4 regions of the Pseudalkalibacillus berkeleyi genome follow, and region 3 is predicted to be linked to each of the others. Evidence: riboswitches for the same ligand, from Rfam matches in the RefSeq annotation. Region 3 holds a riboswitch; each other region holds the start of a gene.

Region 1 (8,156 bases), 200 kb from region 3:
AAGCTTGGTTTATCCATGGGGAAATTCATGGTTTATCAAGATGCCCTACAACAAGACCAATCCCTTAAGGTAGAGCATGTTAGAACTCTGTCTTTCTCAGAACTACGAAAATTAAATGTCGATAAAAATAATACAGACGTTGTTGAAGCCGTTTTACCTGAAGGATCGACACCTCAGTCGGATCAAGTTAAACATACGAATTTTGATAGTAAAGAAACTAAACCGCTTCATAAAAAGCAAGATTCGCAGAAAAATACACAAACTAAATCTGTTGAAAACGTTTTAAATGAACCAGATCAAGCAGAACTAGATACAGCAATTAAGGACTTAAAAGAAGATAAAGTAACTGCACCTTCAGTTCCAGCTAAAACAGAGGATTCTAAGCAGCAGACCATTACAGGTAATGAGGAAAATAAGGATGCGAAAGAGTCTGAAAACGATCAGGATGCCGAAAGTGAAGAAGATGATGAAGAGCGAAAAAACAAAGAGGAAGAGAATGAGGGCAAAGATATAAGTAAAAAGCACTCACATAAAAAGTCTTTCTCAAAGAAGGACAAACACAAGAAGGACCACAAGAACCATAATCGTCAGGTTAAAATTAAAATTCATTTAGGAGAGTGGAAGAAACAGCTTCCTTCTTCGGATCATAATCAAGATCGCGACCTATTAAAGGTACAATTTGTACAGACGGGCACGTTCCAGAACCTTTTTTCAACCGGTTTTTAAAATCATGGCATTCGTTCATGATCATTTGTCGTACACAAATTTAACAGTCAACCACAGTCAGCATGGACTGTGGTTTTTTTTATATACATTATCCATGCAACATTATTTTAGAAGTGAGCCTTAGCTATTTTTCACGAATATTGATAAAGAAACTGTCGAACGTTTATACAAGGACATTTCAATTCACCTATCGAAGAATATCTACATAACGGAGAGGAGATGGGGTATGAAACAGGTTATAGAGGTGTTTACGAAACGATTAGAAAGACAGTCGTATTTATCACCCTTTTTCAAGTTGCAAGACTTTGTCATAACCTTGTCCTCTAATAAAGAACAGGTATCCATTCATATGAAAAAACGATCATGTCAAGTGATTATGGATGACATTCAGAGTGAGAATGTCATCGAAATTATTGGTAGTTCGGATACGTTATTACAACTCATTCAAGGTAATGAGAAGCTATCAACCTTAATCAAGCAAAACAAAGTAACCGTAAATGCTTCGTATCGAGTCGTCCTAAAGTTAGAGTCGATCTTCTTTTTATCTGGTCAACAATCCAGAAATGCCATGTAGCATATTTGGAAAAGTATCTTTATCTCCGTAAACCTCTTGTACTGTATGATCCGCACTCAATAAAACCGTCGTAGGTACGCCTTTACATCCAAATTGATCATACACTTCAGTTCCTTTGTCTTTTAAAACAGGGATAGATATATGATTTCTGCTAATAAATTCGTCCCTTTGTTCACTTGAGCCTTCTCTTCCTGATACATTTATTGAAATGACCACTATTTGTTCACTTCTCATCGATTCATAAAACTGATTTAATAAAGGAACTTCCCTCATGCAATCCGGACACCAAGAAACCCAGAACTGTAGGATAACAGGCTTTCCGGTAAAGTCAGATAAAGAAACAAGTTGATGATTAGCAATATTCCTCAATGAAAAATTTACTTTCTCAGACATTTGAACAAGTGTCCTCCTTTATTTGAATTATAGTATGAAGGGTATCATATTTCATTTAATATTCGCAGAGAAAATGATTGACATGTAAAAATAACGCATGCTACAATGCTCTCATGCTTAAATAAGCTAAAGTGATAAAGTTTAAAATCATTTAAATAAAATCTTATCAAGAGTGGCGGAGGGACTGGCCCTGTGAAGCCCGGCAACCATCAAATCAGTTTGATTTGAGAAGGTGCCAAATCCTGCAAAGTGTAATGCTTTGGACGATGAGATAGAGAGTTTAACCCAAACCTTTCTGCTCATTTACAGAGCCGAGAGGTTTTTTTTCGTTGGATTTTAAAATACTTAAATAGGACAGGGAGGAGTTGAGTGACTTGATCACTTTAAAAAATATAAAGAAAGTCTTTTACACGAAAGACGGTCCGGTTAATGCAGTCAATCACGTTGACCTTGAAATTGAGAAAGGCGAGATCTTCGGTGTCATTGGATATAGTGGCGCAGGGAAGAGTACACTCATTCGGATGTTGAACATGCTAGAAAGACCGACTGACGGCTCAGTCGATATAAATGGACAAGCCTTAACGAATCTAAACAGCAAGGATCTTCGCACAGCTCGGCAACGAATCGGAATGATTTTTCAACACTTCAACCTATTATGGAGTAGAACAGTCAAAGAAAATATCGCATTTCCTTTAGAAATCGCTGGCGTTGGTAAAGAAGAACGGGACAAGCGTGTAAATGAATTGATTGAACTTGTCGGACTAACAGGTCGTGGCGAGTCATATCCTTCGCAATTAAGTGGCGGTCAAAAGCAACGTGTTGGCATTGCAAGATCGCTTGCAAATAATCCGGATGTTCTTTTATGTGATGAAGCTACTTCTGCATTAGATCCGAAAACGACAGATTCGATCTTAAATCTTCTCGTTGATATTAATCAAAAATTAGGTTTGACTATTGTTCTGATCACACACGAAATGCATGTAATTAGGAAAATTTGCAATCGGGTAGCGGTCATGGAAGATGGAAAAGTCGTTGAACAAGGTCCAGTATTAGAAGTATTTAAATCTCCTGAAAAAGAAATCACGCAGAATTTTGTGAAGCAAGTAACAGAACCAGAAGAAACAGAGGAAACGATTCAACACCTGATAGAAAAAGGGGATCAACATAAGGTAGTGAAGCTTACTTTTGTTGGTGGTACTGCTGAACGGCCGCTCATTAGTGATTTGATCCGGAAATTCCAGGTGAACGTAAATATTTTACAGGGGAAGATTTCTCAGACGAGAGACGGGGCATATGGCACTTTGTTCATCCAAGTCGAGGGTGAAGCCAATGAGATTGAAAAAGCGGTTAGCCATGTCCGACAGCAAGAAGTGGAAGTGGAGGTGATCGTCCATGACTAATTTATTTCCTAATGTTGATTGGGAAGATATGTGGGAAGCTACTCTTGAAACCATATATATGACTGTCATTTCTGTCAGTGCGACATTTGTATTAGGTATCATATTGGGATTACTCTTATTCCTTACTGACAAGAATAATCTATGGCAAAACAAGCCAGTACAATCGGTCGTAGCTACATTCGTCAATATTTTCAGGTCAATTCCATTTATTATATTGATTATTTTACTCGTACCGTTTACAACATGGATGGTTGGATCTATGTTAGGTGCGAATGCTGCACTCCCTGCATTGATTATCGGTGCTGCTCCTTTCTATGCACGAATGGTTGAAATCGCCTTACGTGAAATAGATAAAGGAGTAATTGAAGCAGCTAAATCAATGGGTGCAACAGATATGCAAATCATTTACAAAGTACTATTGCCTGAATCACTACCTGCACTGATTTCTGGTATCACGGTCACTGCAATTGCATTAATATCTTACACAGCAATGGCTGGGGTTGTAGGATCAGGTGGACTAGGTACTTTAGCGTTCTTAGACGGATTCCAGAGATCTCAAAACGATGTCACACTTGTTGCAACCGTCATTATATTAATCATCGTGTTTATCATCCAATGGACGGGTGACTTCTTAACACAAAGAACGGATAAAAGATAAACTGGAGGGAAAACAAAAATGAAAAAATTTATTTCGATTTTGGGTACCGTATTAGTGATTTCTGTATTAGCTGCTTGTGGTGGAAAAAGTGGAGACAAAGAAGAGCTAGTTGTAGGAGCTTCCAATGTTCCTCATGCTGAAATTCTTGAAGAAGCACAGCCGTTGTTAGAAGAAAAAGGTGTTCAACTTGAGATTGAAACGTTCCAAGATTATGTTGTTCCGAACAAAGCGCTTGCCAATAAAGAGCTGGATGCGAACTACTTTCAACATGTTCCTTACATGGAGCAACAAATGAAAGAAAATGAAAAGTACGACTTCGTTAACGCAGGTGGTATTCACATAGAGCCTATGGGTGTTTATTCTAAAGAATACAAAAGCCTCGAAGAGCTACCTAAGGGCGCAGAAATCATTATGAGTAATGCAGTTGCCGATCACGGCCGAATTCTAAGTATGTTTGAGAGCGAAGGCTTGATTACTTTAAAAGAAGGCGTTAAGAAATCGGAAGCGACTGTTAAGGATATCGATGAAAATCCAAAAAACCTTAATTTCGAACCAAAGGTTGATGCAGGCCTACTTCCTAAAATCTACAATAATGGTGAAGGGGACGCAGTTCTGATTAACACGAACTACGCGATTGATGCTGGACTTGATCCGAAGAAAGACGCAATTGCATTAGAAGGCACAGATTCTCCTTATGTAAACATTATTGCTGTGAATAAAGGAAATGAAGATGATGAAAGAATCAAAAAGTTAGTTGAAGTACTTCGTTCTAAAGAAATGCAAGACTTTATCAAAAAAGAATACAAAGGTGCCGTTGTTCCAGTAAGTGAATAACAACATCCTTAATGGAAGACAAGACTGGGTAGAGCAAATATTGCGATACCTGGTCTTTTTTTGTTTTTGTAGAGGATTAGTCTATGTGGTGCCGGCGATCAGGTGCTTACTGTCCGCGGTGGAGCTGAAATGAGGATACGGCGGATAGAAAGAGGTGTTTACTGTCCGCGGTGGAACAGAAATGAGGATATGGCGGATAGAAAGAGGCGTTTACTGTCCGCGGTGGAGCAGAAATGAGGATATGGCGGATAGAAAGAGGCGTTTACTGTCCACGGTAGTGGCGAAATGAGGATATGGCGGATAGAAAGAGGCGTTTACTGTCCGCGGTAGAGGCGAAATGAGGATACGACGGATAGAGCGAGAACTCAACTTTTTTTTCACAATATTTTGGTGAAAATTCACATTTTCCATAACGGATACTATTCTTGAGAATCATCATACTAAGTAGGAAGAATTTTATGTTGTAAGGAGTGAATGAAATGAAACAAAATGAGATGAATGAACAGCCAGGTTCTCCGACAGAAGAAGCGTTAATGGACTATAAGCACGGATTAGGGATTTTTACTGAAAAAATGCCTGATGTAGCACGCAAGTATAATGCGTTTACTGAATCATGCTTTAAAGCTGGGAAATTATCGAAAAAAGAAAAACAACTGATTGCATTAGGCATTAGTATCTATTCTCAAGATGAGTATTGCATCATATATCATACTAAAGGGTGTCTAGACCAAGGTTGTACTGAAGAAGAGATACTAGAATCTGTTGGTGTTTGTGCTGCCTTTGGAGGAGGAGCGGCCATGAGTCAGTCTGTGACACTTGTTCAAGAGGCTATTTCTGACTTAAGTCAAATGAAACATTAATCAGAATTATGTGAAAAAGGGATGTATTCGAGGGATATGTATCAACACACCTATTAAAGTGAACCCACCGTCTGTAAGCCTTGCACAGAGGATATTATCAAGAAATTTGGGAGTTGGGGTTTAATCGATTAACTGATAGGGTATTACATGTAGTGAAAATAAAGATTGAAAACCCGAAAGGATTGATTTATTATCCATCAAATTGACACACACCAACACCATACAGGTGAAATGGAAAAGGCCATGCACCAATCACATGGAATAGGGTATGCTCAATATGAACAAAGTCTAGAAACGCGTATGGAAATCGAGCGTAGACGAGAGCGTGAGTATAAGAGAAGTCAACAAATTCTAAATGAATTTACGGGTAAAGTCACTAAGTCGTAACTACAAAGAACTGAACACAATAGAACATTAAATATTTTGGACCTTATCACACAAAGATAAGGTCCTTTTCATTTAGATGAATGGTTCCATTGACCAACCCAACCTAAATTTTCTAGACCAAGATGAATCAATAATAACGAATGGATAGAGAATAATAACATTTGGTATGTGATGATGGAGTATATACAGCGTATAAAAGAGATCTTCCGCTTTCAATAAGTAGCATTCATTCTCAATTAGAAAACGGAAATATCGCATTTTTTAAGACTCCTGTTGAGAATTATTTTAATTTGATTTAAAATTAGAATGATAATAAAGAAATAAATCGTGATTATTTCATTTTTCGCTTGTTTTTCGTTACAATGTTAAATGGAGTAATTAATTTGAAATACGAAATTGGAGGGTTATAGTCATGACTGCACCAAACATTAAGATTGAAAACCTACATGTTTCCATTGAAGGAAAACAAATCATTAAAGGTCTTGACCTTGAAATAAACGGTGGAGAGATCCATGCAGTAATGGGGCCGAACGGAACGGGTAAATCCACACTTGCTTCTGCATTGATGGGCCACCCTAAATATGAAATCACAGAAGGTACCGTAACTTTTGACGGGGAAGACCTTCTTGAAATGGAAGTAGATGAGCGTGCAAAAGCTGGTCTATTCCTAGCTATGCAATATCCAAGTGAGATTAGCGGTGTAACAAACGCTGACTTCCTACGTTCTTCTATTAACGCTCGTCGTGAAGAAGGAAAAGAAATTTCATTAATGAAGTTCATCCGTAAGATGGACAGCAAAATGGAGCTTCTTGATATGGACGAATCATTCTCTCAACGTTACCTGAATGAAGGATTCTCTGGCGGTGAGAAGAAGCGTAATGAAATTCTTCAACTGTTGATGCTTGAACCTAAGATCGCAATTCTTGATGAGATTGACTCTGGACTAGACATCGACGCATTGAAAGTTGTATCTAAAGGCGTTAATGATATGCGTAACCCAGATTTCGGTTGCTTAATCATTACTCACTATCAACGTCTACTTAACTACATCACACCTGATAAAGTCCATGTAATGATGCAAGGACGTATTGTGAAATCTGGTGGACCTGAACTTGCTCAACGACTTGAGGAAGAAGGATATGACTGGATTAAAGATGAACTAGGAATTAAAGACGAAGTTGTTCAAACAGAACAAGCATAGGCTTTGAAGGAGGATTTATATGTCAGTGGAAACGAACGAAACGAAGATTGCCTTCGATCAATCATATGTAAGTGATTTTTCCAATCAAAGAAACGAACCCAAATGGCTAACGGACCTTCGTCTTCGCGGGTTGGAACTGGCTGAAAGCCTACCGATGCCGAAGCCGGAGAAAACAAAGATTGATAAATGGAATTTCACACAATTCCAACATATCGTTAAAGCTTCAGAAGTGAATTCTGCGGACGATTTACCAGAATACATTTTGAACCTTATCGGTAAAGAAGATCGTACTGAAAACTTTATTATACAGCGGAACTCAACGCCGGCGTTCCGCCAAGTATCTCAAGAGCTTCAAGACAAAGGTGTCATTTTTACTGATATCGCTACTGCTGTTCAAGAGCATAGTGAGTTAGTTGAAAAATATTTCATGAACCAAGCTGTGAGTGTTGATGAGCATCGTTTAACAGCTCTTCATGCTGCACTTCTAAACGGTGGAGTATTCGTATACGTACCGAAAAACGTTGAAATCGAAGTTCCGTTACAATCTGTATTCGTACAAGAAGATGCGGAAGCTGCACTTTTCAATCACGTACTAGTCGTTGCTGAAGATAACAGCTCTGTCACTTATGTAGAGAACTATCTATCTCATAGTGATGATCAACAATCCGTAGCGAACATCGTTGCAGAAGTTTATGCTGGCCCGAATGCACGTGTACAATTCGGTGCGGTAGATAACTTCGCTAAAGGTGTTACGACTTACGTAAACCGTCGAGGACATGTTGAACGTGATGGAAAAATTGAATGGTCGCTCGGTCAGATGAACGACGGCAACACAATTTCCGACAACACGACAAACCTTGTTGGTGATGGTTCGTATGCAGATACGAAGACGGTATCCATTGGTCGTGGTGATCAGAAGCAAAACTTTGTCATCCGAGTCAACCAATGGGGTAAACAATCGGATGCACAATTACTTGCACATGCTGTTATGAAGGATAACTCGAGCGCAATCTTCAACGGGATTGCAAAAATTGAACATGGTGCGACAAAAGCAAACAGTGAGCAAACAGAACGTGTTCTTATGCTTAGTGAAAAAGCACGTGGCGATGCGAATCCAATTCTT
Region 2 (8,156 bases), 1.7 Mb from region 3:
AAATTTTTCGCAAAAAGTGGAATCGGTGGCGTAATTAATTTTCTCGCAATGATGTGTCGGTTTGGATTACTTTCTGACATTCTATCTACCTCCAAAGGGTTTGTCCAACTGCTCGTATTTTACATAATATGTCCAACCTAAATTATACGTGTAGACAATATTCAACATTTCAAGTAAAAAAGCTGACATAAACCATGGAGGTTTGCGTCAGCTTTTCTAAGAATGGGGGTATGTTCATCCTCACTCACATAGTGCTTTCTTTTGCTACGATTGTTCCTTTCGTTTCGCGCATTTGGATTGCAAGGCGAGCAAACCCAACGCCTAGCAGAGCGAATACAACATACAAGATTCCCATACCGATTCCACCGATTGCTTCTCCGACGATAATTCCGAGTGCACCGAACATTTTTCCAATCTGAAAAACAAATCCGTTAAATGCCATGTAAGCTCCGCGCCTGGAGTCATCTACAATATCTGCCAAGATCGACTGCCTCGTCGGAACGTACATCAACTCGCCGACTGATAAAACAACGACAGCAAGAGATAGTATTAAGAAGTTATTTGAAAACGCAAGAATGGCATACCCTAATCCGAATAAGATGAATCCAGCATACATAATCGGCTGTTCGGGTTTATTGCGGATCCATTTGGCAACCACTCCAGTGAACAAGACGATGATAATTGTGTTTTCAACCGTCAACAAGCTGAGTAATTTAATGCCATCAATGGATAGATCGAACGCGCCAAAGAAAGTGAATGACTTTGGGATGATCTCGTCTTCCAAGCGGACCGCAATGAAGTTGTTTCGTTGGAATTCAATCGCTAACACTGCAATCCCACCAAGAATAAACAGGACAAAGGGGATGTCTGTTATAACCGTTTTATAACTTTGTAAAATTGGTTTGATTCCATATGGCTTTGTTGTTGATCCTTGTGGTATGTATGTTTCTGTAATCAATGTCGCTGTCATCCATAAGGTAATGAGTGACATGACGAACAACGCGAGCAACAGTTCAAAGAAATGGGTTTTGTAAAACCAACCTCCGACAATCAATCCAATCATGATCGACATGTTCACAGCCCAATAATTGACAGCGTACATGAAGGCGCGTGTTTCTTTCGTGCTGACGTCAATCAACATCGCTTCGGCAGCAGGATTGACGAGTCCAGATGCGACACTGATGATTGTCATCATAGCAAATGTCAGCCAAGGAGATGTGTACCAGGGTGAGTTAGCGAGGATCATTCCGATGAACCCGATCACTTTCATCCATTCACCAAGCACCATCAGCTTTTTCCGACCTAAAATATCAGCAAGGTATCCCCCATAAAGACCAGCAATAAACTGGACGAGCACGTTAAGCATCAGTAAAGTTCCAGCCCAGAAGGCATTTAACGCATTCGTAAAATAGATCGCCATGAATGGGAAAATCATCGAGCCGATCACTCGACTTAAGAAGGATGTATAAATCCGTATTCTAATATTTGGGTGTAATTCTTTCAGCATAGAGGTCACCTTCCTTTGTCATTATTTTGCATTTTATAAAAGGGGATAAAAAGGGTATAATGCATTTGAAAATGTCCCCTTTTTTTGAAAGGAAGTATAGTAGAAAATCTGAACGCATAGATGTAATGTCTAACTCCAGCACCCAGCCATTTGGTTCACTTTAGACCTGCTGTGGCGGTAATAGCCTCCCAGTCGGTCGTCAGTGACCCTAGCAGGGTGCTTGCGCTTTTCTAATACGGGAGGAAGATGATAATGGACTTATCTTATTATGAATTAAGAGCTTTTCTGTATCCTCGGGAAAAGGAGCATACCGCAACTTTCAAGCTCAGTGATATTGAACAAACTTGGTTCTGCACACAGAAAAATGTAAAGAGAAAACTTAAAAAATTTGAAGAAGCAGGCTATTTTCGATACATACCTGGACGAGGTAGAGGCAATCCTTCTCAAATTATCTTTCAAAAATCTTTTCAAGATGAATTGGACGAAACGATTCGTCAATTGGTCAAAGAAGAGCAAATGGATGAATTGATGCAATTACTCCAACTACCTATTCCGCGGTCTTGGATCGCAAACATTTCCAATGAAGTTCAAACCTTGTTCGGACTGCAATCTCAAAATGAGTCCAAGGATGTACTTCGTTCTATTGTTACAAGAGAACTTACAACTTTAGAGCCAACAAAAACATCAATTACGTTTGAAAGTTATTTGATTCAGCAGTTTGGTGACTGTCTTGTGTCTTATGACAAACATGTGGATGAAATCAAACCGCACTTGGCACATCATTGGGTCGTGGATGAAGACTTCATGACTTGGCGCTTCTACTTGAGAAAAGGTGTACGGTTCCATCATCAACAGATCATGACAGCAGAAGATGTGAAGTACACTTTCGAGAGGTTTACGAAAGACTCCCCATTTTATTGGTTGATAAAGGATATTGAGCAGATTGAATGTCTAAGTTCTTTCATCGTGCAGTTTAAGCTGAAAGAATCTAATCCTTTTTTCTTAAGATACTTAAGCGCACATAACCTAGCCGTATTACCTAAAGATGTAGAGTTTGATGAAAATGAGTGGATTGGCACAGGACCATTCAAATTAAAAGAGCGTTCAGATAAAAAAATCGTATTAGAGGCATTTGATCAGTATTTCTTAGAAAGGGCATTACTCGATCATATAGAATTTTGGAAAGTGCCGACGCCAGCTGTGAACCAAGTGAGTTTTCAAGTAGAAGGTGTGGAAGAAGAAAATGGCATCCAAGAAAAAGAAGAAGTAGAGGTTGGCTTCCGTTTCCTTGCTTTTAATTTTAATCGAAGGTCAGTTGTCGATGATGCTAGTTTCAGAGAAGCGATGTATCACATTTTGGATATAAAAAAGATGTATAGAGAGTTAGAGAGAGAAGAACCGATTGAGGCTTCAGGTTATTTTCATTGGAACTCTGAACAACGCGTGAGGAATCTATCAAAAGTGGAATCATTGCTGAAGAGAAGTGGCTATCAAGGAGAGACGTTGACGCTCATATCACTAAATTACCCTAAAGCTATAGAAGAAGGAGAATGGTTCGTTGAACAAGCACGAAAGTTTAATGTACATATTGTCATAAAGCCTTGTCTAATAGATGTACTCTACTCTCGAGAAATTGAGCAACAGGCTGATATGATGTTTATGGGAGAAGTCGCATCTAACGATTATCACTTGTCTTTTCTCGGTGCATTTTACAATGAGGCACTAGCTTTTCGCCGCTTCTTGGCTGTAGAACATCTAGAACAAATTGATCAATGGCTTGAATGCTTCAAAAGGGAAAAACGCGCTGACGACCGCGAAGAATGGATTTGCCAAATTGAAAATTACATACGGGCTCACAACCTATTTCTGTACTTGACTCATCCAGTTAAACGTAGGACATTTCATCCGATGATTCAGGATATCCAGTTTGTTTCATTCGGGAACGTTGATTTGCGTAAGCTATGGATTCAATAATACATCCAAAGTCTTAAATAAGGTTCAATCGTTGGTTGGTCGAGTTCATTCAGTTGGCACCATAAAATAGGAATATGAGGAAGGTGTGATGAGAATGAATACATTACCAGTATGGGCAGACCGTTATCTTGAGCGGCTAGGTCTTGAGCAAGAATTACCAACCAGGTTATTTCTTGAAAAATTCTGTCGAGCGCATTTGAATGCGGTACCCTTTGAAAACATTAGCAAGCTTATGTATTTACGAGATTACAAGATCAATAAATTTCATATTCCACCGATCGATGTGTATGTTGAGAACATGTTCCGTTACGATTTTGGTGGCACGTGTTATACGAATAATTCACATGCCTTGAAGCTACTTAAAACGCTAGGTTATGAGGGGTATCATGTTGAGTTAGGTAAATCTCATATTGGTATCATGATCGAGTTGGATGGTGAGCGGTTGTACCTTGATTTTGGTTCTGCTTCTCCATTTTTTAAGCCTGTCAATTTTGAAAAAGACACGAATAATTTAACTGCGTATGACATTGAAGAAATACGTATTTTACCAGACTCGGACAATAAGGGAACGTACCGATTTATCCGATACCGAGATGGGAAAGTTGTGAAGGATGATTGGGACTTCAATCCCGATCATAAAATGACTTTCGAGGCATTTGAACCGACGATCACAAAGTCCAATCAACCAGGGGCTTTTTTCCTATCTCATTTACGCTGCCATCATTATCAGATATCCCAGAATCGCACGCTCTCTCTCGTTAACAACACGTTCTCGATCCGATATGAAAATGGTGAGGTGGATGAAAGAATTTTACAATCTGAAAAAGAAATTACAGAGGTTCTTCAGGATGAATACCAGTTACCGAAATTACCGGTTGTTGAAGCAATCAGGGTCCTTGAAAGTCTTGGAGTCGATCTTTTTGAAAAGCAGATGAAATAAAAAAATTCTCTAGTGAAGAACGTTACGAAAAACACAATTAAATCAAGGATTGAGATATTTGATGATACCAATTTTGATGAAAATGAAGAAAATTTAAATGTTGACACTTCAAAATCACCGTGCTAAGATTCAAATAATTTAAAAATGAAACATCAATAGCAAGCTCTTATCAAGAGTGGCTGAGGGACTGGCCCTGTGAAGCCCGGCAACCGTCAAACTTAGGTTTGAAATGGTGCCAAATCCTGCAAAGCGTCAATACGCTTTGGAAGATGAGAGAGACAAATGTGTTTATTTTGCCTCTCTGTCTTTACAGAGAGGCTTTTTGCGTTTCTCGATTCTAAGGCAAAAGGGGGACAAAATGATGTCTTATCAAACTGAAACTGTACAAATTCCAAACTTTACACTTGAATCAGGCGAAGTGCTTGAAGAAGTGGAACTGGTCTACGAGCGGTGCGGTCCTCCTGATGCTCCGGCCATACTTGTCTGCCATGCTTTGACGGGTAATCACGTCACAGTAGGATCAGATGAACAACCTGGATGGTGGCGTGGTTTGATTCAGAAAGGAGGATACATCGACACCAATCAATATCAGGTCATTACTTTTAACGTCTTAGGTGGATGCAATGGATCAACAGGGGCAGCAACTATTCATCCAGAAAAAGGTGAGCCGTATGGTGAGGACTTTCCAATTTTAACCGTACGTGACCTTGTGGAAGTCCAGTTTGTTGCATTGAAAATCCTAGGATTCAAACGATTGAAGGCAGTCGTCGGTGGTTCACTTGGTGGTATGCAAGTTTTGGAATGGGGTTTAATGTATCCCACTTTCATGGATTTACTCATACCGATTGCGGTTACGCCGACATTAAGTGACTACGGCATTGCCTTCAACCACATCGCGAAAGAATCGATTCAACATGGTGGCACAAAAGGGTTGAGCATCGCCAGAATGATTGGCATGATCACCTATCGATCAGATCTGCTTTTTAACAATCGGTTTGATCGTCGTAAGAGCGTTAGTGAGGGAGAACCTTACGAAGTCGTGTCGTATTTATCGTATCAAGGTGACAAGTTGACCGATCGTTTTGACGCCAACAGTTACATGACACTGCTTGACGCGATGAACACTCATGATATTGGAAGGGGAAGAGGTGGAATAGAAGAAGCCATTAAAGGTTACGAAGCACCGATGATTGGGATTGGTTTTACGAGGGATCTTATTTATCCACCAGATGCGCTAGGAGGATTCATATCCTCCATTCAACAGCATGGTGGAAATGCTCAATTTTACGAAGTTGAATCAGATTTTGGTCATGACGGATTTTTAGTTGAATTTGAAAAATGGGGTCTAATTGTCAAAAGCAAACTAGCAGAGTTATACACGATCGCACACCAAAAGCAAGCTTAAAAAACGAATCGAGGAGTGAATGAAATGAGTGAACAAAAGAAGTATCGTCTTGAAACCGTAGGTGTACATGGAGGGTTACAACCAGATCCAGTAACAGGAGCGAGAGCATTACCGATCTATCAATCGAACGCTTATAAGTTCGAGAATACGGATCATGCTGCAGATTTATTCGGTTTGAAAGAGGAAGGCTATATTTATTCAAGAATTCACAATCCTACGGTTACCGCGGTTGAAGAGCGGGTAGCTGAGCTCGAAGGAGGCATTGGCGCGCTTGCTCTTGCGAGTGGAATGGCAGCCATTTCTACTGCAATCTTTAATGTTGCGGAGGCTGGAGATGAAGTAGTCTCAGCATCAACTTTATACGGTGGAACGTACAATTTGTTTGCGACGACATTACCAAAGCATGGCGTTAAAACGCATTTCGTAGACCCGACTGACCCTGAAAATTTCAGAAAAGCGATTACACCAAAGACGAAGGCGATTTTTGCCGAGACGATCGGAAATCCAGGCCTCCATGTCCTTGATATTGAAGAGGTTGCCAAAATTGCTCATGAAGCAGGTATTCCACTCATTGTAGATAACACGTTTGCGACACCGTTTCTAACTCGGCCGATTGAGTTCGGTGCAGACATCGTCATTCATTCGGCAACGAAGTGGCTCGGTGGGAATGGTACAACGCTTGGTGGCATTATTGTAGACGCGGGTAAATTTGATTGGAATCAACCGAAGTTCCCTGGTTTTACCGAACCTGATCCAAGCTATAACGGCATTGTTTTTGCTGAAGCGCTCCCTGAAGCCGCGTTCATCGTGAAGGCGAGAGTGCAAGTTCTACGGGATACTGGTGCCGCCATTAGTGCACAAAATGCCTTCCAAATCGCGCTCGGCCTAGAAACGTTACACGTTCGAATTAAAGAGCATGTGGCAAATGCGAGGAAAATTACCGAGTACTTACAGAACCATCCTGCAGTTGAGTGGGTGTTGTATCCAGAGAACAAAGATCACCCGTCTTATGAGCTATCGAAAAAATACCTACCTAATGGCGCTGGCTCTATTGTCGTGTTCGGAATAAAAGGTGGTGGAGAAGCGGGTTCTGCAGTCATTAACAGTGCTACACTTTGGTCTCATGTCGCCAATGTTGGTGATGCAAAGAGCTTGATTATACATCCGGCAAGTACGACGCATCAGCAATTATCACCTCAGCAATTGAAGGAATCCGGTGTGACTGAAGATCTTGTCCGTTTATCAGTTGGCATAGAAAATGTGGAGGATTTAATTGAGGATCTCGAACAAGCGATCGAAGTTGCAACCGGATTGACCTCCTTTAGTACACAAGAGGTAGGCTGAGATTTTATGAATAAAGAAAGAATTCCATTGATCGATGTGCGGAGCTTCATTGTTCTTATGACACTAAGCACAGTTCTTGGATATTTAGCGATTTATTAGAGGAGGGGAAACGTTGGGAAAAGTGAATGTTGCGTTACTCGGGTTCGGAACGGTCGGCAGTGGCGTGTATGAAATCATCGAAAAACAGCAAGAAAGATTTCGGGCTCTACTGGGGCGAGAAGTGGAAGTAGTGGCGATCTTGATTCAGGATAAAACGAAGCCGCGAGTTGTAGAAAATGGCGTACTTGTAACGTCTGATTTTGAAGAGATTATTACGCTTCACGACGTGGATGTTGTAGTAGAAGCGATCGTCGGAGTTGAACCGGGATACACCTATTTAAGAAGAGCGATTGAAAAAGGATGTCATGTTGTTACAGCCAATAAAGAGCTGTTTGCGCATAAAGGGTTCGAGTTGAAAGCACTTGCCGCTGAGCATAATGTCAACGTTTCCTTCGAGGCTGCTGTTGCAGGAGGGATTCCGATCATTGGAACCTTGAAGCAGCTCCTACATGTCAATCAAGTGTTGAAAATTGAGGCGATTTTGAATGGCACTTCTAACTACATTTTAAGCGAAATTCGTGAAAAAGAAAGGTCATTTGTTGATGCACTCAATGGTGCTAAGGAAGCGGGTTATGCTGAGGCGGATCCCACGAATGACGTGGACGGTTTTGATGCATTTTTTAAAATTGTCATTTTGGCAGAATTGCTATATGGCATTCGTCTGGAATGGGGAGAAATTAAGCAAAAAGGCATCCGGGACATCACGCTTGAAGATATTCAACTGACTGAATCGCTTGGATTTCGCTTGAAGCATATCGCTTCCCTTGAGTGGGAGGATGGAAGGTTGAAAATTGGCGTCGAGCCGAAAGTTGTCACACCGGATCACCAATTGTACGCTGTAGATGGTGTAGACAATGCAGTCGTCATTAATGGAGATTTAGTCGGCG
Region 3 (8,156 bases):
TTCACAAAGTGGTTCGGGCGATTTTGCCGGAGACCGCAAAGATGACCTTGTGAAACAGTTCCATACGATTAAAGACCGCATGCATCGTAAATGGAAGTCGGGTAAGTATATCGGATACTTTCAGGCCTTTTCAAATACACATGCACCGGTAGAAGAACTTCGCGAGAAATTTGAAGTGATTTTAGAACAAGAAGGTGTTGTTGGACTTGCGATCGCGACAAGACCAGACTGCCTTCCAGATGATGTCGTCGAATATCTCTCAGAACTTAATGAGCGAACATACTTATGGATAGAGCTTGGCCTTCAAACCGTTCATGAAGAAACGGCTGATCTCATTAACCGTGCACATGACTACCAATGTTATGTCGATGGCGTCAATAAGCTTAGAAAACATGGCATCCGAGTGTGCGCACATATTATCAATGGTCTCCCACAAGAAACACCTGAAATGATGATGGAAACTGCACGAGAAGTAGCAAAGCTCGATGTGCAAGGGATCAAAATTCACCTTCTCCATTTGTTGAAAAAGACACCTATGGTGAAACAATACGAAAAGGGATTAGTGGAATTCTTGGATTTCGATACGTATATTCAGCTTGTCTGTGATCAGCTAGAAATAATCCCGCCTGACATGATGATTCACCGTTTAACAGGTGACGGTCCTGCTGATCTATTAATTGGTCCGATGTGGAGTTTGAACAAATGGAATGTTCTCAATTCCATTGAGGCAGAGCTAGAGCGACGAGACAGCTATCAAGGAAAGTATTATGAGCCTGTTGGGGTGACTACCAAATGAACTTAAGTCGAGTGCTCCCTTTTGCGAAAGAGTTACTTCAGAAGGTGGTTGAACCTGGTGGCATCGTCGTTGACGCAACGATGGGAAACGGGCATGACACAGTTTACCTCGCTGAACTAGTCGGTGAAACCGGTCAGGTATATGGATTCGATGTCCAAGAAAAAGCCGTTACGAATACGAAAGAACGGTTACAAGAAAGAGGATTAGAAAACAGAGCGCAAATCCTTCTAAAAGGTCATGAAAGTGTTAAAGAAGTAATTCCAAGTGATCAACATGGCCAAGTGCAAGCTGCCATTTTCAACTTAGGTTATTTGCCAGGCAGCGATAAACAGATTATTACTAAGCCTGATTCTACTTTAAAAGCCGTTCAATCTCTACTAGACATTTTGAGACCAGGTGGCTTGATTATCCTCGTAGTCTATTACGGACACGAAGGTGGATCAGAAGAAAAAGAACAACTCATGAGCTACTTGAAAGAACTAGATCAACCAACCGCTCACGTTATGCAATATCAGTTCATTAATCAGAAAAACAACCCACCCTTTTTAATTGCGGTTGAAAAAAGATGAATACTTTAAAATGCTACAAAAGCCGAACTTACTCGAATGAGGGTTCGGCTTTTGTTTTGTTTATTTTAAAATTAAATTCCGCAAGCGACAGATCCGTTCTTTTGTAAATACTTTTGATGATATTCTTCTGCTTCATAAAAGAATGTAGCTGGTTCGATTTCTGTAACGATTGGCAGCTTAAAGGTACCTTTCTCAGTCCATTCCTTTATTTTTCTTTCTGCAACGTTTTGTTGATTCACATCAGAATAAAAAATGACTGAACGATATTGGTGTCCTATATCTAACCCTTGTTTATTTCTTGAAGTAGGATCGTGTACACCAAAGAATATATCTACTAATTCAGAATATGTGATTACGTTGGGGTCATATTGAATCTTTATTGCTTCTGCATGACCAGTTGTTCCTGTTTTCACTTGCTCATACGTCGGATTTTCGACGAAACCACCTGTATAACCGACACGAGTTTCAGTAATGCCTTCCAATTTCTCAAAGAATGCTTCAACTCCCCAGAAGCACCCAGCACCAAAGATCGCTAATTCCATTTCTCATCTTTCCTTTCTGAATAACGAAACTTCTATCGAGAGTTTTTGATCTAATCTAACGAAAAAAAAACCCGTTTCTCATCTAGCAAGAAAAGGGGTTCGTAGTAGTCCGTACGATCCTCTCATCTTCTAGGATAAATCCATCCTACAGGAATTGGCACCGTTCTCGTCAATCAAATAATTGATTCGATGGTTGCCGGGCATCAAAGGGCCAGTCCCTCCGCCTCTCTAGATAAGAAGTTTCTATTATTAAATTAATTATCATCTTACAATGTTTTGGTAATGTTGTAAAGGATTAAATTTGTTTAGATTTCCACTATTATATGACTACCTTATTAAATATGTGTAATTACAAATTAAAAAAGTTACATAACTTTACTACCAAGTCATGTAACTCCTTACTCATCGTATCAAGATGTTTTCACTTTCCGGTAAACGAAGCTGTTCCAATAAAAGTAGTAAGCAGGCAAACCACCGGCTCGCATCAGCTTCTTAAAGACACTCTGTACTTCCGGCTGGTTTTTCACTTTTGTATCGGTAGAGTATATGCCAAGTAATCCACGTGTAATCAATGAGTGAAATCTAGAGTGTGGAAGGGCTCTTGCTGCTTCATCAGCCTTGTTAAAGAAATGCATTAATCTATCCATCATCTGTTCCTTGTTCTCATAATAGAAACAAAAATTCAGATCTCCGCCTTCCTGATCCTCTTCCTGATCAATTAAATAGTCCATCATAATGTGTAACCCTTGAATCCACGGGAAATATCCTTCTTTAATTTTATCGACAAGGTCCGGACTCAAGTCTTTGTTCGTCGCATAAGAAACTAGACAGAAAATCCCGATTGTCGACCCTGCGCATGCCGAAAATTCATACCAACTCATAGCTGGTAGGTCTCGTTCATTTTCGGTAAACCATTGTTGTAAACGAGGAACCCGCTCTTCATGAATGACATGCTTATGTATTTGCAGGTTACTATAATGCCGCTCTAGCTCAATTAGGGATTTTGCGATTTGTTCAAAACTCGGTAATTTTGCTAAAATCGTCTGGCACGTACTGACGAGGTCGTGTAAGTAGCCACCGTCATTTTGGTCTTCACGTAGCGCATAATAATTTTCTAGTTCAGTACCTGGCGATAAGGCATGTTCCATTGATTGATGTAATAGCGCAAAATCCTCAGGATCCAGTGATGTACTTCGGTCACAGAGGTTATCCAAATAATCGCTAATCGTTTGGTAGGCGATGATAAACCGGATGACTTCACTTCGCCACTTATCATCAGCACTCAATAAAGCATAAATCCCTCCACCCTCACAATGAAAGGTTTTTGTATCTATGCTCTCTAGCGCTTGTGTCCTAAGTTCGCTATTCGGAATTTGTTCCGCCCGTTGTTTCCATACCGCTAGTTCTTTATGAACCGAGGGGAGGACTTGTCTATATATTTTGTTCATTAATGACCATGGTTGTGACGGTACATTCATGCCATCACTCCTTATGACTTTTTTCTCTTACAATTAAATTTAATTCAACATACTGGTGTATATATTGGAAGACGAGACCACGTTCTGGATCATTCAATACTTCATGGTAAAGTGCAGGCCATTCTTTATAGGCTTTTTCCGCCATATTCAACTGGTTGAACCATTCCCTTACCTTTTCTTTATCGACAATCAAGTCATCTCCGCCTTGAACAACTAATAAAGGCAGATCCGGAAACCGATGAACAGAGGCAAATGCAGCTTTCATCGCATCCATTAGCTCCCTGTACCAACGGATGGATACTTTTTTGACAAGTAGGAAATCCTCAGAGTCTCGTTTCAAAACCTCTTCTGATCGCGTCCCTCTTGGGCGACCCTTACTCGATCTTAATCGTAAACTCGGATACACTTTATTTAAAACTTTCGATACAGCATCTATCGCTTTTGGAGGTTTCTCGACGATTCCAAGAGCAGGAGATGACAAAAGCACAGCGGCTAATGGGAGATTCTTCTCTGTAACCGTTCGAATTACAGCAAGCCCGCCCATACTATGCCCAAATAAATATATGGGTAGATCAAAATGCTTCGCTTCATCTACCCATGATTCTATCGTTTCGATGTATTCATCAAAGGAATGGATATGACCGCGGTTTCTACGCGTTAATCCTTGCCCAGGTAGGTCGCCCATAACTACATGATAGCCCTTTGACACCCATTTTGAACAGAGCCATTCATATCTGCCATGATGCTCACCTGCGCCATGCACCATTACGATGACTGCCTTTGCTTCAGGTGCTTCCCATATCCACATGATGCTCCCCCTTTTCTTCTCGCCAATAATTTGCTAAACTGCTTATGATTTATACAACTATATGTATTCCCATAGGAAAGAGGATGATACTTTTGATTTATCCTTATCAAGGTTCAGAACCTAAGATTGATTCAAGTGTTTACATTGCTGATGGTGTAATAATCTCAGGCGATGTGACGATTCAAGAGAAATCTTCCATCTGGTTTAATACGGTCATCCGTGGAGATGTAGCCCCTACTTATATTGGTAAGCGGGTAAACATTCAAGACCTCTCCATGCTGCACCAGAGCCCTAATACACCTCTTGTCATTGAAGACGATGTTACAGTCGGTCACCAAGTTACCTTACATAGCTGTACCATACGGAAAAATGCACTTATTGGAATGGGCTCACTCATATTAGACGGTGCTGAAATTGGTGAAGGTGCATTTATCGGAGCAGGTAGTCTCGTTCCACCTGGCAAAAAAATTCCCCCGAACACCTTAGCGTTTGGACGTCCCGCAAAGGTCGTTAGAAACATCAATGAAAATGATCTACAAGAGATGGAACGCGTCCGAACTGAATATGTTGAGCGCGGTCAATATTACAAAACGCTTAAGCGTTAAATTCAATAATATTTCCATCAGGATCTTGTACGAACACTTGATGCCAGCCGGTTTTACTGGCTGGTTTATCTAAATAGGTGCACCCAGCTTTTTCGAGGCGATCGATTAATTCCTGAACGGAATCCACTCGAATCGCAAAATGAGCACTTCTACTATTTAAAGTAGGCATTGCATCTTCATTGAGAGATGAATTTACAATTAAGTGTAGCTGAGTACCCCCAAGGTTGTACCAAATACCCTCAAAGTCAAAGTCAGGTCTTTCTTCACTAACTTCAAACCTCAACACCTTTTCATAAAAAGACCTAGCCCGCTTCAGCTTCTTCACTTCTAATGAAACATGATGGATCTGTTTATACATGACTCATCCCTCCTTATCTACTATTCTTTTATACCCACTTTCACCATTTTATCATCCTATCATTTTTTATGATAATAATTAAGGATAGAGAGAGCCCGTCTGTATATGAGGGATGGACTGATTTTTCCACTTATCGTGCAAAACTCGGAATTTATCGTGCAAAACTCCAATTTTATCGTGCAAAACTCCAATTTTATCGATCAAAACTCCAACTTTATCGATCAAAACTCTATTTTTATCGAACATCCCATCATTTTCTCGCTCTACACAAAAAAACAGCTGACTATACGAGCCAGCCTGTTATTTACATATCAAATGTTCGTTTCTCTAAATCTCTTGCCGTCTTACTCGTCTCGACGGTCTTTTCCTCCTTCATCGTTCCGAATAGGTAATCGCCAACTGGATTTGAGACGCCATACCAATAATTTTCATTTTTATAATGGTGGAGGATGTGAATCTTTTTCATCCAAACTCCGAATTTCGTTCTCGGTTTAATCGGTCTATGCGCAACGTAATGCTTCCATTCGTAAAAGAAAAGCATCACTTTCAAACCGCACATGAAAGCTAATGTGTAAAATAAATTTCCTGAAATGATATAAAAAAGTGCTGACCAAACGATCATGTTCGGGATACTGTACCACAAAGGAAGAAAGAGTAGATGTAAGTCATCTGGATCTGAATGATGATCATAATGTAGTCGTTTCAACATCTTGAGAAGGAATGGATTCTGAGGTGTTTTTAAATGGAAGAGAAATCGATGTGTCATATATTCACTTAAAGAAAACGCGATTAATCCAATTGCGAAAGATATGGCGATCCATCCTCCTTTACCAAATAGGATAATTACAGTCATGTTAGCAGCAATTAGACACGACAAAATGAAAATATCAGGAAAGAGGAAGAAATCTCGATACACTTTGCTCATGTGAACCTCCTATTTTTTAATGATTCCTTTGTTTCCACATCTCGATACTTTGATCCATCATCCGTTCAGCGAGTTGCTTAGCTTGATCTGGATTGTTTGCAACTGCTGCTCCAATTAAGTCTCGGTAATAGCTCATGGAAACTTCTCGGTACGGTTGCTCTTCAAAATATAATGTTGCCATTTTAATATATAACCTTTGGAAGCTGTTTAGGATCAATAAGTATATCGGATTGGAGGAGGCTGCGGCTAATCCTCGTTGGAGCTTCCAATCAAATTCAGCAAAAGCTGACGCTTCATCTGCTAACTGATCCATTTCCGTCAACAGAGAAACCACTTGCATCGAATTTGTTTCTACTGCCCCGTGCACATATGCTGGTAGTAATGCCCTTCTCAATTCTAAAAGATGAACAATAAAAGCATCTGGCATATCTGCCTCTTGCTCTAAATAATGGACAAGTGTCATTAAATTTCCTTGTCTCCAGTAATCATTGACGACCGCCCTTTGTCCTTTACGAATCGTTATCCAACCATCGCGTTCTAGTCGTTGTAGTACTTCTCGGATCACAGGTCTTCCAACTTCAAAATGAGCAGCTAATTCTCGTTCTGAAGGTACTAATGTATTGCAGGCATATCCTCCGTTCATCACTCTTTCGATGATAATTTTTTCAATTCGGTCAGTTGTTCTCATTGTTCACACCTACTTTATGGTAATACCACTTTTTATTCTGGTAATACCAGTCTATTCTATCTAACGTCACAAATGCAACAATTTTCTGATAATTAAATACTCAAACTTTTTCCAACAACAAAAAACCCTAAACGACCACAATCGTTTAGGGTTCATTTCACACATCATGTTACTATGCGTTGTTTTTCAAAATTTCTGCTTTATCTGTTCGCTCCCATGGGAGTTCAATGTCCGTACGTCCGAAGTGACCGTATGCTGCAGTTTGCTTATAAATTGGACGGCGAAGATCAAGCATATTAATAATACCAGCTGGACGAAGATCGAAATTCGCACGAACCAGCTCAACAAGCTTTTCTTCAGAAACTGTTCCCGTCTCAAATGTATCAATTGAGATCGATACAGGTTGCGCTACACCTATTGCATAAGCGAGTTGAACTTCACATTTGTCAGCAAGTCCAGCAGCAACAATGTTCTTCGCAACGTAACGTGCAGCATATGCAGCAGAGCGGTCTACTTTTGTAGGATCCTTACCAGAAAACGCTCCCCCACCATGACGTGCATATCCACCGTAAGTATCTACGATAATCTTACGTCCTGTTAAACCAGCGTCACCTTGTGGTCCACCGATTACAAAGCGACCAGTTGGGTTAATGAAATATTTTGTATCTTCATCAATCAATTCAGTAGGTACAACTGGATTGATGACATGCTCCTTCAAGTCACGCTTGATCTGCTCAAGTGTAACCTCTGGATGATGTTGTGTTGAGATGACAACCGTATCAACTCGAACAGGTTGATTGTTTTCGTCATATTCTACGGTTACTTGCGTTTTTCCATCTGGACGGAGGTAAGGGACGACTTCATTCTTTCTTACATCTGCCAAACGGCGGCTTAACTTATGAGAAAGTGAAATAGGCAATGGCATCAGTTCTGATGTTTCATTACAAGCGTAACCAAACATTAAACCTTGATCTCCTGCCCCAATTGCATCAATTTCCTCATCAGACATCGTGCCTTCTCTAGCTTCAAGAGCTTTGTCGACACCTTGAGCAATGTCTGCCGACTGCTCATCAATAGATGTAAGAACTGCACATGTCTCATAATCAAATCCATATTTTGCTCGTGTATAGCCAATACCTTTAACTGTTTCACGAACAATTTTAGGAATGTCTACATAAGTAGAAGTAGTAATTTCACCTGCAACAAGTACAAGACCAGTATTAACAGATGTTTCACACGCAACCCGAGCGTTCGGATCACTTGATAGAATTTCGTCTAGAATTGCATCTGAGATTTGATCACAAATTTTGTCTGGATGACCTTCTGTGACCGATTCAGAAGTAAAAAGACGTCTGCTAGTTGACATTACGGAACCTCCTCGGCGATA
Region 4 (8,156 bases), 850 kb from region 3:
CTGCACAATGGCTCATGTATGTAAATGTTGAAAATGTTGAAGCTAGTGCTCAAAAGTGTGTGAATTTGGGCGGTAAGATTTTAGATGGTCCAAGAATGATGGGAGCGAGCCGCTTCTGTGTGATCAAGGACCCGGCTGGTGCAGTTCTAGCCTTAATATCAAATGAAGAATAATTTCTACTTACAGTAATTGTACCGTCTTGTTACGGTCAGTTGCTGTTTTTTTTGTGTGCACTTATGAAAGTTACGCTGTTCGGTGAATATAAACGTAAATCTCGAAAAAACTAGGAAGTGTAAAGGAGGTTTTGTTGATGGAGAAAGAACAGTTTTCAGCGGTAAGGAAAGATGAAAATGGAAAGATTCAAATGTTCCAAACAAGCTCTGGTAGAGAATTATCATATGAAGAAGCCATACAGGAAGTAGATGAGGAAAGAATTGAGAACGTAAGCGTTGTCCGGGAGAAAGATGGCGAAACCTATATCCGATCTAATCCAGATAACCGTAAAGATAACAACTTAGATGGATTACCGATCTTTTAAGAGCTGTTGAACCGGCTCTTATTCTTTTTTAATAAATCGAGTATTTTATTTTGAATTCAAGATAATTTATGATACTATAAAAATAAAGTTACTATAAAAAAGTAACAAAATAATTTTTAGGAGGAAGATCATGGCAGAAGTACTATACATTACAGCAAATCCTAAATCGGTTGAAGAGTCCCTTGGTTTAGCAGTTGGAGAGGAATTTATTCAAGCATATAGAGAGGAAAACCCTGAGGATGAGATCATCCGATTAGACTTATATGACTATGACATCCCGTATATTGATACAGATGTATTTAACGGTTGGGGAAAGCTTCAACAAGGTCAAGAGTTTGATTTATTAAGCCCAGACGAACAAGATAAAGTAAGAAGAATCAATGTCCTTACTGAACAGTTCAAGAACGCAGATAAATATGTGTTTGTAACTCCGCTTTGGAATTTTAGCGTACCTCCGAAGATGAAGGCATACATTGATACGGTTTCTATTGCAGGATCAACATTCAAATATACAGAAAATGGACCTGTTGGGTTATTAGAAGGTAAGAAAGCCTTGCACATTCAAGCACGTGGAGGCATTTATTCAGAAGGACCAGCAGCAGATCTAGAAATGGGAGATCGCTATATTAAAGCAGTTATGGGATTCCTAGGGGTTACTGACACTGATTCCATCATTATTGAAGGACACGCATTTATGCCTGACAAACTTGAAGAAATCAAAGGTGCGGCTTTAGAAAAAGCGAAATCTTACGCAAGTCAATTTTAAATGAACAAAAGGTTAAGCCCATCTGGCTTAACCTTTTGTTATTCATCATGTGGTCTGTATGGTACTTGGTCTAATGGAATCACCATAGAATAATCATAATTTGACCGCTTAGACGACACGGATCCATTTTGATAATCCATAACCGAATCGTTTAATTTATCTTCATTTTTTACATTTTCAAATGTTGGATCTTGGCTATATGGAATGCCTTCCTTATGGTTATACATTTGTTCTATCTCCTCCAAATGAATAATGGGAATACCTGTTAATATTCAACGCAAAAAGCCCACTTCCCTTTATAAATTATGGAGATTATATATAATTTATTCTACTGTTGCGTTCTCTTGTGGAACTTTCGCTTCCTCTCGGGGAACTTCCGCTCTCACTTGTGGAACTTTTACGATGACTCGGGGAACTTCGGCTCTCTCTTGGGGAACTCAGTACTTTATTACTACCACTCTCAGCATATTTAAATTGGAATGTTGTAATAGTCAACACTATACGTTACCTTATAGTCACATGTTACCTATTGGTCACATTCATAATATGGAGGAGATTAATTTATGAAAGATTTTACGGTAGAAATGAGTATTCCGGTATCTGCAGGGAAATTATATAATTCCATTCATACACAAAATGGCGTAAGGAATTGGTGGACTAATTTTGCAAACATCAGTGATGAAGTCGGAGGAATTTCAGAATTTAATTTTCCAAAGGCTGGTTTCTATGTTGTAACGAGAAACTTAAACAAAACGAGGTTGTTGAATTGGATGTAATTGCATCCAAGCATCCCGAGTCAAGTGGGTTTGACAATCTTGAGGATTGGGTCGGCACTACCATACAGTTTCATATAGAACCTTTAATTGAGGGTGAATGTAAATTACACTTTACACACAAAGGTTTAACACAAGCTCTTGAATGTTTTGATGCTTGTAATAACGGGTGGATTCATTACTTAAATAGCTTAAAGGATTACGCAGTGGATCAAGAAGGTGAACCATATACTGATAATTCTGAGGACAATATCATTCGTTAACGCTACGTTTAGGTCATCAAAGGAGATACTGCAATAATTGCAGTATCTTTTTCTTTATCCTATCAAGGAACGTGTTATGATTAAATAAATTTACGATTAGGGTGATTAGCGGTGCCTCAATTTTTATTTGAAGTTACGGATCTAGAAACATTGGAAAAAGAGTCCGATGATCAGCAATTCATAAATAAAGTTGCGACAGTAGATGCTGAAGTAATCGATAAACAAACAGGAAACACGATTTGCAAAGGGAGCTTTGAGGTGAAATACAACCAGGATGGTGTTTATCCATCCGTGAAAATGATTAACTCGATAGATGCACCCAAATATATAAAAACCGAGCTTCTCTTTCGCTCTAAGCGGTATATTAAACGAATGAGACGCTGGTTATAATAAAATTCAAAAAATTGTTGACAATGAAAACTACACTGTATAAAATGTAAAACAATTAAAACTTATCCAGAGCGACGGAGGGAACTGGCCCTGCGATGTCCAGCAACCTGCATGTTATGTAAGGTGCTAACTCCAGCAAAATGGGTATCCATTTTGGTAGATAAGGTGATGATATGATTTTGCCTAAACGTCTTCCAAATTGGGGAAGGCTTTTTTATTTTGTGTCTAAGTGTATAGGATGAATATTGCTGACTAGACACACTAGAGGCGATTTTCAACTCAATGTAATACAGAGAGTTGAAATCGTCTCTTTTTTACTTCCTCAATAAGTAATTCAATAATTGAAAAGTGCGAACAATCCTTAACAAACGAATGGAGGAATAGGAGTAATGAGTGTACACAACCAACAAAAACGTAGTTTATCTAATCGATTAGCAGAAGGTCCGGTAGTATGCGGTGAAGGCTACTTATTTGAACTAGAGCGGCGAGGCTACTTACAAGCAGGTTCGTTTGTACCGGAAGTCGCTTTAGAAAACACACAAGCGTTAGAGCAAGCGTACAGAGACTTCATGAATGCTGGATCGGATGTCATCGTCGCATTTACGTACAATGCCCATAGAGAAAAAATGAGGATCATTGGTAAGGAAAATCTTGTTGAAAAGCTAAGCAGACAAGCCATCCGATCGGCAAAAAAAGTAGCAATCGAGCACCCTGAAGAAGATGCGCTCGTAGCGGGTAATATTTCAAATACGAACATATTTGACCCTGAAGACGCGCAATCGAAAATTGAAGTACGGGCAATGTTTGCAGAAATGGTAGAGTGGTGTGTAGATGAAGGTGTGGACTTCATCATTGGCGAAACGTTCTACTACCATGAAGAAGCATTGATTGCTCTTGAAGAAATCATTAAAGGTGGTCTAGAGGCTGTGATTACGCATGGTCTCATGGCTGAAGGCGTTCTACGTGATGGGTATACTGTTGAGGACTCATGTAGAATTTTAAAAGAGCAAGGAGCGCTCGTAGTCGGTATGAATTGCTTTAGAGGCATACATACCATGCATCCTTATGTTGAAAAGATTCGTTCGAGTGTAAGTGGTCATATCGCTGCACTACCATTGCCGTACCGAACAACAGAGGAAAATCCGACATTCTTTAACCTACCTGATCAAGGATGTACATGTTCTATACCAACTGAAACCACATTTCCAACCTCATTAGATCCGTTATACCATAATCGATATGAACTTGCTGAATGGGCGAGGAAAGCTCATTTTGAAACAGGTGTGCAATTCATTGGATTGTGTTGTGGCGCTTCACCAGCAATGATTCGAGAAGTATCAGAAGCAGTTGGTAAAGTAGCACCAAATTCTAAATATTCACCTAACATGGAAAAACATTTCTTATTCGGTCAGGATGAAACGTTAAAGCAGCATAACCTTGAATATAGAACGAAGGCATAGGAGGGGAGTATCACTAAACGTGAAATCCGGTGGCTATATCAATGAAGACCAAGTAGCATGTTCAATCTACTTGGTCTTCATTTTGTATAAATGGATGGAGGTGATACTCAGAGCGTTACTTCTCTTAGAGAAGCGGTTTTTTGTATCCAATCAACTGAGAGACGAACGAACGTTCTTGCGCGTGGCTGTACCTGAACTTTTAAGGTCTATTGGGGTTCCAGTAGGCAATTCTTTTATTACTAATACAACCACAATCAAATAGAATTAAGTGAATTCTTCATCGCACATTTGATAAAATTTTAATTAAATTAAAAAAATTCCAACACTTTATACATTTAAAACGTTATACATACGAATGGCATTTGAACAGTGTACTTCTATTTATGGAGTGAGGTTTTACAGTTGATTGAAGAACTTTACAAAAAACACAAGATGGAACTAACGAAATTTGGAAAATCATTAGCTGCAAATGAAAAGGAGGCAGAGGACTTGGAAAGATCCATTTTGCTAAGAAAATAATTTGCAAGAATGAACTCATTCACACGTTAGTGAACAAAAGTAAAGAGGCAAATATTCCATTTATATGTTATGAGGGCAAACTCATTGTCATTGATGGAGAATATAAATTAACGTCAACAGAAGTTGAATTTGCTAATGAAAGTATCACGATTATAAATAATGGAGTTTTAGATCTGGCAAGTAATGTTGAACCAAAAGAACTTTATAATAAAATTAAGGACATTCATAATTTTGGTGTCATTAATAGTAATGATAAACAATCAGGTGTGATTCAGTCTAAAATGAAAACGAACAAAGGTATTGTCGGTAATGCTGAAATCGATGATGAAGAGGATCTTATAGATAATGATCAATCTAATCAAAATGTAATTGCGAACATGAATTATTTAAAACTCTAAAAAATTCAATTCTGTCTCACTATCGGGAGTATACTTTGGTAGTGAGACGAATATTTGTTTCATACACATTGATTCCTATAATAGATATTATGTCTACTAACTTTTAGTAATAAAGGTAGGGGCTACAAACAAATTGCAGCCCCTATTGTCCGTCGACATTAAATTACCTACATTAATGACAATACTTTGCCAACATTATTTAATAACCATTATTTAATAACAGAGCTTTCTTCCATCAATGCAGTTAAAGCCTTTTCAATATAACTATATACTTCTTCTGCAATCCCAAGAAACTCTTCAACATCTACATTACTATCCAAGTAACACGCATACAGATAGTCAACTAAAGCTGAATCAATATTGCAATAATCTGATATGGCACTCTTCATCTTAGTAATGTCATCTTGCCAAACCCCTGTATCTTCTAAAACCAAAGTGTATAATGCACGAATTAATCTTTTTGAGTAACCTTTGATATATCTAGATTTCAGTGTCTCATCATTGGCATTAGATAGAAAACCGCGCACGCGATCCACTGCCTCTTGAGTGTCTGAATTCAAGTCTAATATGAACTCAGGTGAAATAAGAATAGGCGGTACTTCTTCGCCAATATCAGTACCATGTATACAAACACAGATTATCTTGATCCAAAATCCCCATTCATTGGGCTTACTTCTTACATCATCAAGTGAACAAATAACCGTATCAACCTTAGTTACTAATCGATATTTTTGTAAAATCTGGTCCTTCAGACATGATACTCTATCATAATCTATATCTTCTGGTCTTTCGCATACTATTGTAAAATCTGCATCAGACTTAAATGGCTTAGCAGTACCTTTAGGAATTGAGCCACACATATAAATACTGTGAACCTTCCCACTGAACTCTGAAAGCAAGCAAGCTGTATACTCCTCTACAAAACTCTTGTACTCACTCTGAATATTGATCTCCTTTATAACCTTCTCCAAAACCATATTTTTACCACTCTTTTCAACAATGTTTTATTTAATAACCTGGAACCATTTGTACCAACTAGGAAATTAAGTGGATTTTCTAAATCATTCGTTACTGTTTAATAACTTACTTCTCGAACTCTCCGTTCCATTGTTCCTTTGCACAATGGGCATTCTTTTGTATCTATTTGTTTTTCTTCTGGATTTAATCTCTTCCAGGCATTACAAGTGTCCTGTGTACAATCCCATACCAATAACGATTCTTTGGTTTTAGCTTTCTTATTGGTTATCCTTTTGTTCTGAGAATGAGTTGGTTGCTTTGTTGGATCCTTAAATACGTCCATAATGAATCGGGAAACGCGTGTAGTTTGCTCCCGGTACATTTTCGGTGAGCTAATACATATTTCCTCTTCGGCTCTTGTGATGGCTACATAAGCAAGCCTACGCTCGCTCTCTATAGCTGTTTTCAAAATTTGTGTATCTTTCTTTACCACCATATCCTTTCGAGTGTCGGCATCTAACGACGATCGATGAGGAAGTATGTTTTCTGAAGCACCGATTAAGTATACGACAGGAAACTCTAAACCTTTTGATTTATGAATCGTCATTAATTTCAGGACATCTGCATTCGGATCCTTACGCAGTTGTTCCATTTCTTTATTTTTCATAATGATTTCATTTACAAATTGGAGGAAATCAACAATACTCTTAAATGGTTTAGCTGCTGACTCAATTTCCGATAAAGTATCTAATATCATTTCTTTCTGCATGGTGAGATGCTTTCGTTCATCCGCTTCTAAATATTTATCATAGAATGTTCTTATCTTTTTTACCGCTTGTAAAGGATCTTTTCCTTTAAGACTTTGTATAGCTCGAATTCGTTCGTTAATTTGTTTTTTCTGGTACCCTTTTAGATTAGGTAAATCCATTACGTGCGAGAGGAGATGATCGGAGGGATCAGCAAATTCCCTTGTCATAATAAAGTCCGTTGCTTTCTCTCGATTTAAATAAAGCGTTGGCAATACTCCTCTAACCGCTTCTATGTCTTTCGGATTTACGATCAATCTTAAATAATCTAAAACGGGCTTTACAATTGATTGCTCGTAGAACGTGTTTGAATCTCCGAACGTCACAAAGGGAACGTCTTTTAATACCAATTGATCGAAAATCGCGCGACTATTACTGTGTGACCGAAATAATACTGCATAGTCCCTATATGAACGAACGCCCTGCTCCGCCTCTTTCATTATCCTTTCAACGATATTGATCGCTTCACTATTTACATCATCAGGCCTAATAAAAAACGGTGGAAGTCCATTCTCTTCGGCAACTTGTAAGGTCTTTTTATACCGCTTTTGGTTAACCGATATTAGTTTATTGGCCAATCCAACAATAGCAGAAGTTGAACGATAATTAATGTCTAGATGATAAACTGTTGTTCCTGGAAAATCATCACCAAAATTAAGGATAATCGATGAATCTGCCCCATTGAACTCATAGATTGTTTGATCGTCGTCACCTACAACAAATAAATTGTTTTGAGGCTTTGCAATCATTTTAATTAGTTCATATTGAATTGGATTCGTATCTTGCCATTCATCACAAAGGACATAAGAAAATTGATTTTGAACCCTATCTAATAGAGAATCATGATCCTTTAGAAGAAAATAAGAATCAAGCAAGATATCATCAAAGTCCATCCATTGGCCTTCTCTTTTTCTTGTTTCATATCTCTTTAAGATTTCTTTCACTTCTTTTTCAATAGGCGTTTTTTCTGGCAAGTCCCCCACTGTCATCATATTGTTTTTGTAATCAGACAATATCGCTAATAGAGATTCAGGTTCATAATCATCCTTTAAACCCATATCTCTCATAATTACTTTGATATATATATGCTTTTGTTTGTCATTACTTAAGATTCTTCTCTGTTCCCCTTGGTTTCTTAACATTCTGAGAAAAATAGAATGATAGGTGCCCATCGTTAAGTCTCTGGTAATCTTATTCGTTATACCTGGCAGTTTAGCTAGTCTTTCTTTCATTTCATTAGCTGCTTTCTTTGTGAATGTTAACAATAAGATTTGCTTTGGATTCAC

Evidence for each region. Region 3 has a riboswitch for S-adenosylmethionine ahead of msrA (peptide-methionine (S)-S-oxide reductase MsrA). Riboswitches for the same ligand answer to the same signal wherever they lie in the genome.
Region 1: linked by a shared signal. The riboswitch ahead of L2716_RS12610 (methionine ABC transporter ATP-binding protein) and the one ahead of msrA (peptide-methionine (S)-S-oxide reductase MsrA) in region 3 are both predicted to bind S-adenosylmethionine.
Region 2: linked by a shared signal. The riboswitch ahead of metX (homoserine O-acetyltransferase MetX) and the one ahead of msrA (peptide-methionine (S)-S-oxide reductase MsrA) in region 3 are both predicted to bind S-adenosylmethionine.
Region 4: linked by a shared signal. The riboswitch ahead of L2716_RS07125 (homocysteine S-methyltransferase family protein) and the one ahead of msrA (peptide-methionine (S)-S-oxide reductase MsrA) in region 3 are both predicted to bind S-adenosylmethionine.

The regions. Positions count from the first base shown of each region.
Region 1 is NZ_JAKIJS010000001.1:2,393,517-2,401,672, reverse strand. Features, by position in the region: gene L2716_RS12625 (anti-sigma factor domain-containing protein) at 1-726, shown strand, start outside; gene L2716_RS12620 (SCP2 sterol-binding domain-containing protein) at 953-1,300, shown strand; gene L2716_RS12615 (TlpA disulfide reductase family protein) at 1,268-1,693, opposite strand; SAM riboswitch class I at 1,854-1,966, shown strand; gene L2716_RS12610 (methionine ABC transporter ATP-binding protein) at 2,068-3,093, shown strand; gene L2716_RS12605 (methionine ABC transporter permease) at 3,086-3,751, shown strand; gene L2716_RS12600 (MetQ/NlpA family ABC transporter substrate-binding protein) at 3,770-4,585, shown strand; gene L2716_RS12595 (carboxymuconolactone decarboxylase family protein) at 5,065-5,445, shown strand; gene L2716_RS12590 (YuzK family famiily protein) at 5,677-5,832, shown strand; gene sufC (Fe-S cluster assembly ATPase SufC) at 6,245-7,033, shown strand; gene sufD (Fe-S cluster assembly protein SufD) at 7,053-8,156, shown strand, end outside.
Region 2 is NZ_JAKIJS010000001.1:512,405-520,560, forward strand. Features, by position in the region: gene L2716_RS02765 (sulfotransferase family 2 domain-containing protein) at 1-80, opposite strand, end outside; gene L2716_RS02770 (MDR family MFS transporter) at 245-1,507, opposite strand; gene L2716_RS02775 (SgrR family transcriptional regulator) at 1,760-3,481, shown strand; gene L2716_RS02780 (arylamine N-acetyltransferase) at 3,576-4,421, shown strand; SAM riboswitch class I at 4,585-4,697, shown strand; gene metX (homoserine O-acetyltransferase MetX) at 4,783-5,826, shown strand; gene L2716_RS02790 (O-acetylhomoserine aminocarboxypropyltransferase/cysteine synthase family protein) at 5,851-7,170, shown strand; gene L2716_RS02795 (homoserine dehydrogenase) at 7,292-8,156, shown strand, end outside.
Region 3 is NZ_JAKIJS010000001.1:2,193,426-2,201,581, forward strand. Features, by position in the region: gene mnmL (tRNA modification radical SAM protein MnmL/YtqA) at 1-796, shown strand, start outside; gene mnmM (tRNA 5-(aminomethyl)-2-thiouridylate-methyltransferase MnmM) at 793-1,365, shown strand; gene msrA (peptide-methionine (S)-S-oxide reductase MsrA) at 1,437-1,907, opposite strand; SAM riboswitch class I at 2,027-2,146, opposite strand; gene L2716_RS11520 (tetraprenyl-beta-curcumene synthase family protein) at 2,318-3,385, opposite strand; gene L2716_RS11525 (alpha/beta hydrolase) at 3,390-4,193, opposite strand; gene L2716_RS11530 (gamma carbonic anhydrase) at 4,286-4,798, shown strand; gene L2716_RS11535 (VOC family protein) at 4,788-5,156, opposite strand; gene L2716_RS11540 (sterol desaturase family protein) at 5,461-6,081, opposite strand; gene L2716_RS11545 (GntR family transcriptional regulator) at 6,098-6,769, opposite strand; gene metK (methionine adenosyltransferase) at 6,942-8,135, opposite strand.
Region 4 is NZ_JAKIJS010000001.1:1,338,455-1,346,610, reverse strand. Features, by position in the region: gene L2716_RS07160 (VOC family protein) at 1-173, shown strand, start outside; gene L2716_RS07155 (DUF3892 domain-containing protein) at 311-538, shown strand; gene L2716_RS07150 (FMN-dependent NADH-azoreductase) at 669-1,304, shown strand; gene L2716_RS07145 (hypothetical protein) at 1,343-1,531, opposite strand; gene L2716_RS07140 (hypothetical protein) at 1,868-2,080, shown strand; gene L2716_RS07135 (SRPBCC family protein) at 2,071-2,340, shown strand; gene L2716_RS07130 (hypothetical protein) at 2,452-2,730, shown strand; SAM riboswitch class I at 2,790-2,897, shown strand; gene L2716_RS07125 (homocysteine S-methyltransferase family protein) at 3,120-4,190, shown strand; gene L2716_RS07120 (hypothetical protein) at 4,210-4,452, shown strand; gene L2716_RS07115 (hypothetical protein) at 4,739-5,107, shown strand; gene L2716_RS07110 (nucleotidyltransferase domain-containing protein) at 5,317-6,084, opposite strand; gene L2716_RS07105 (UvrD-helicase domain-containing protein) at 6,183-8,156, opposite strand, start outside.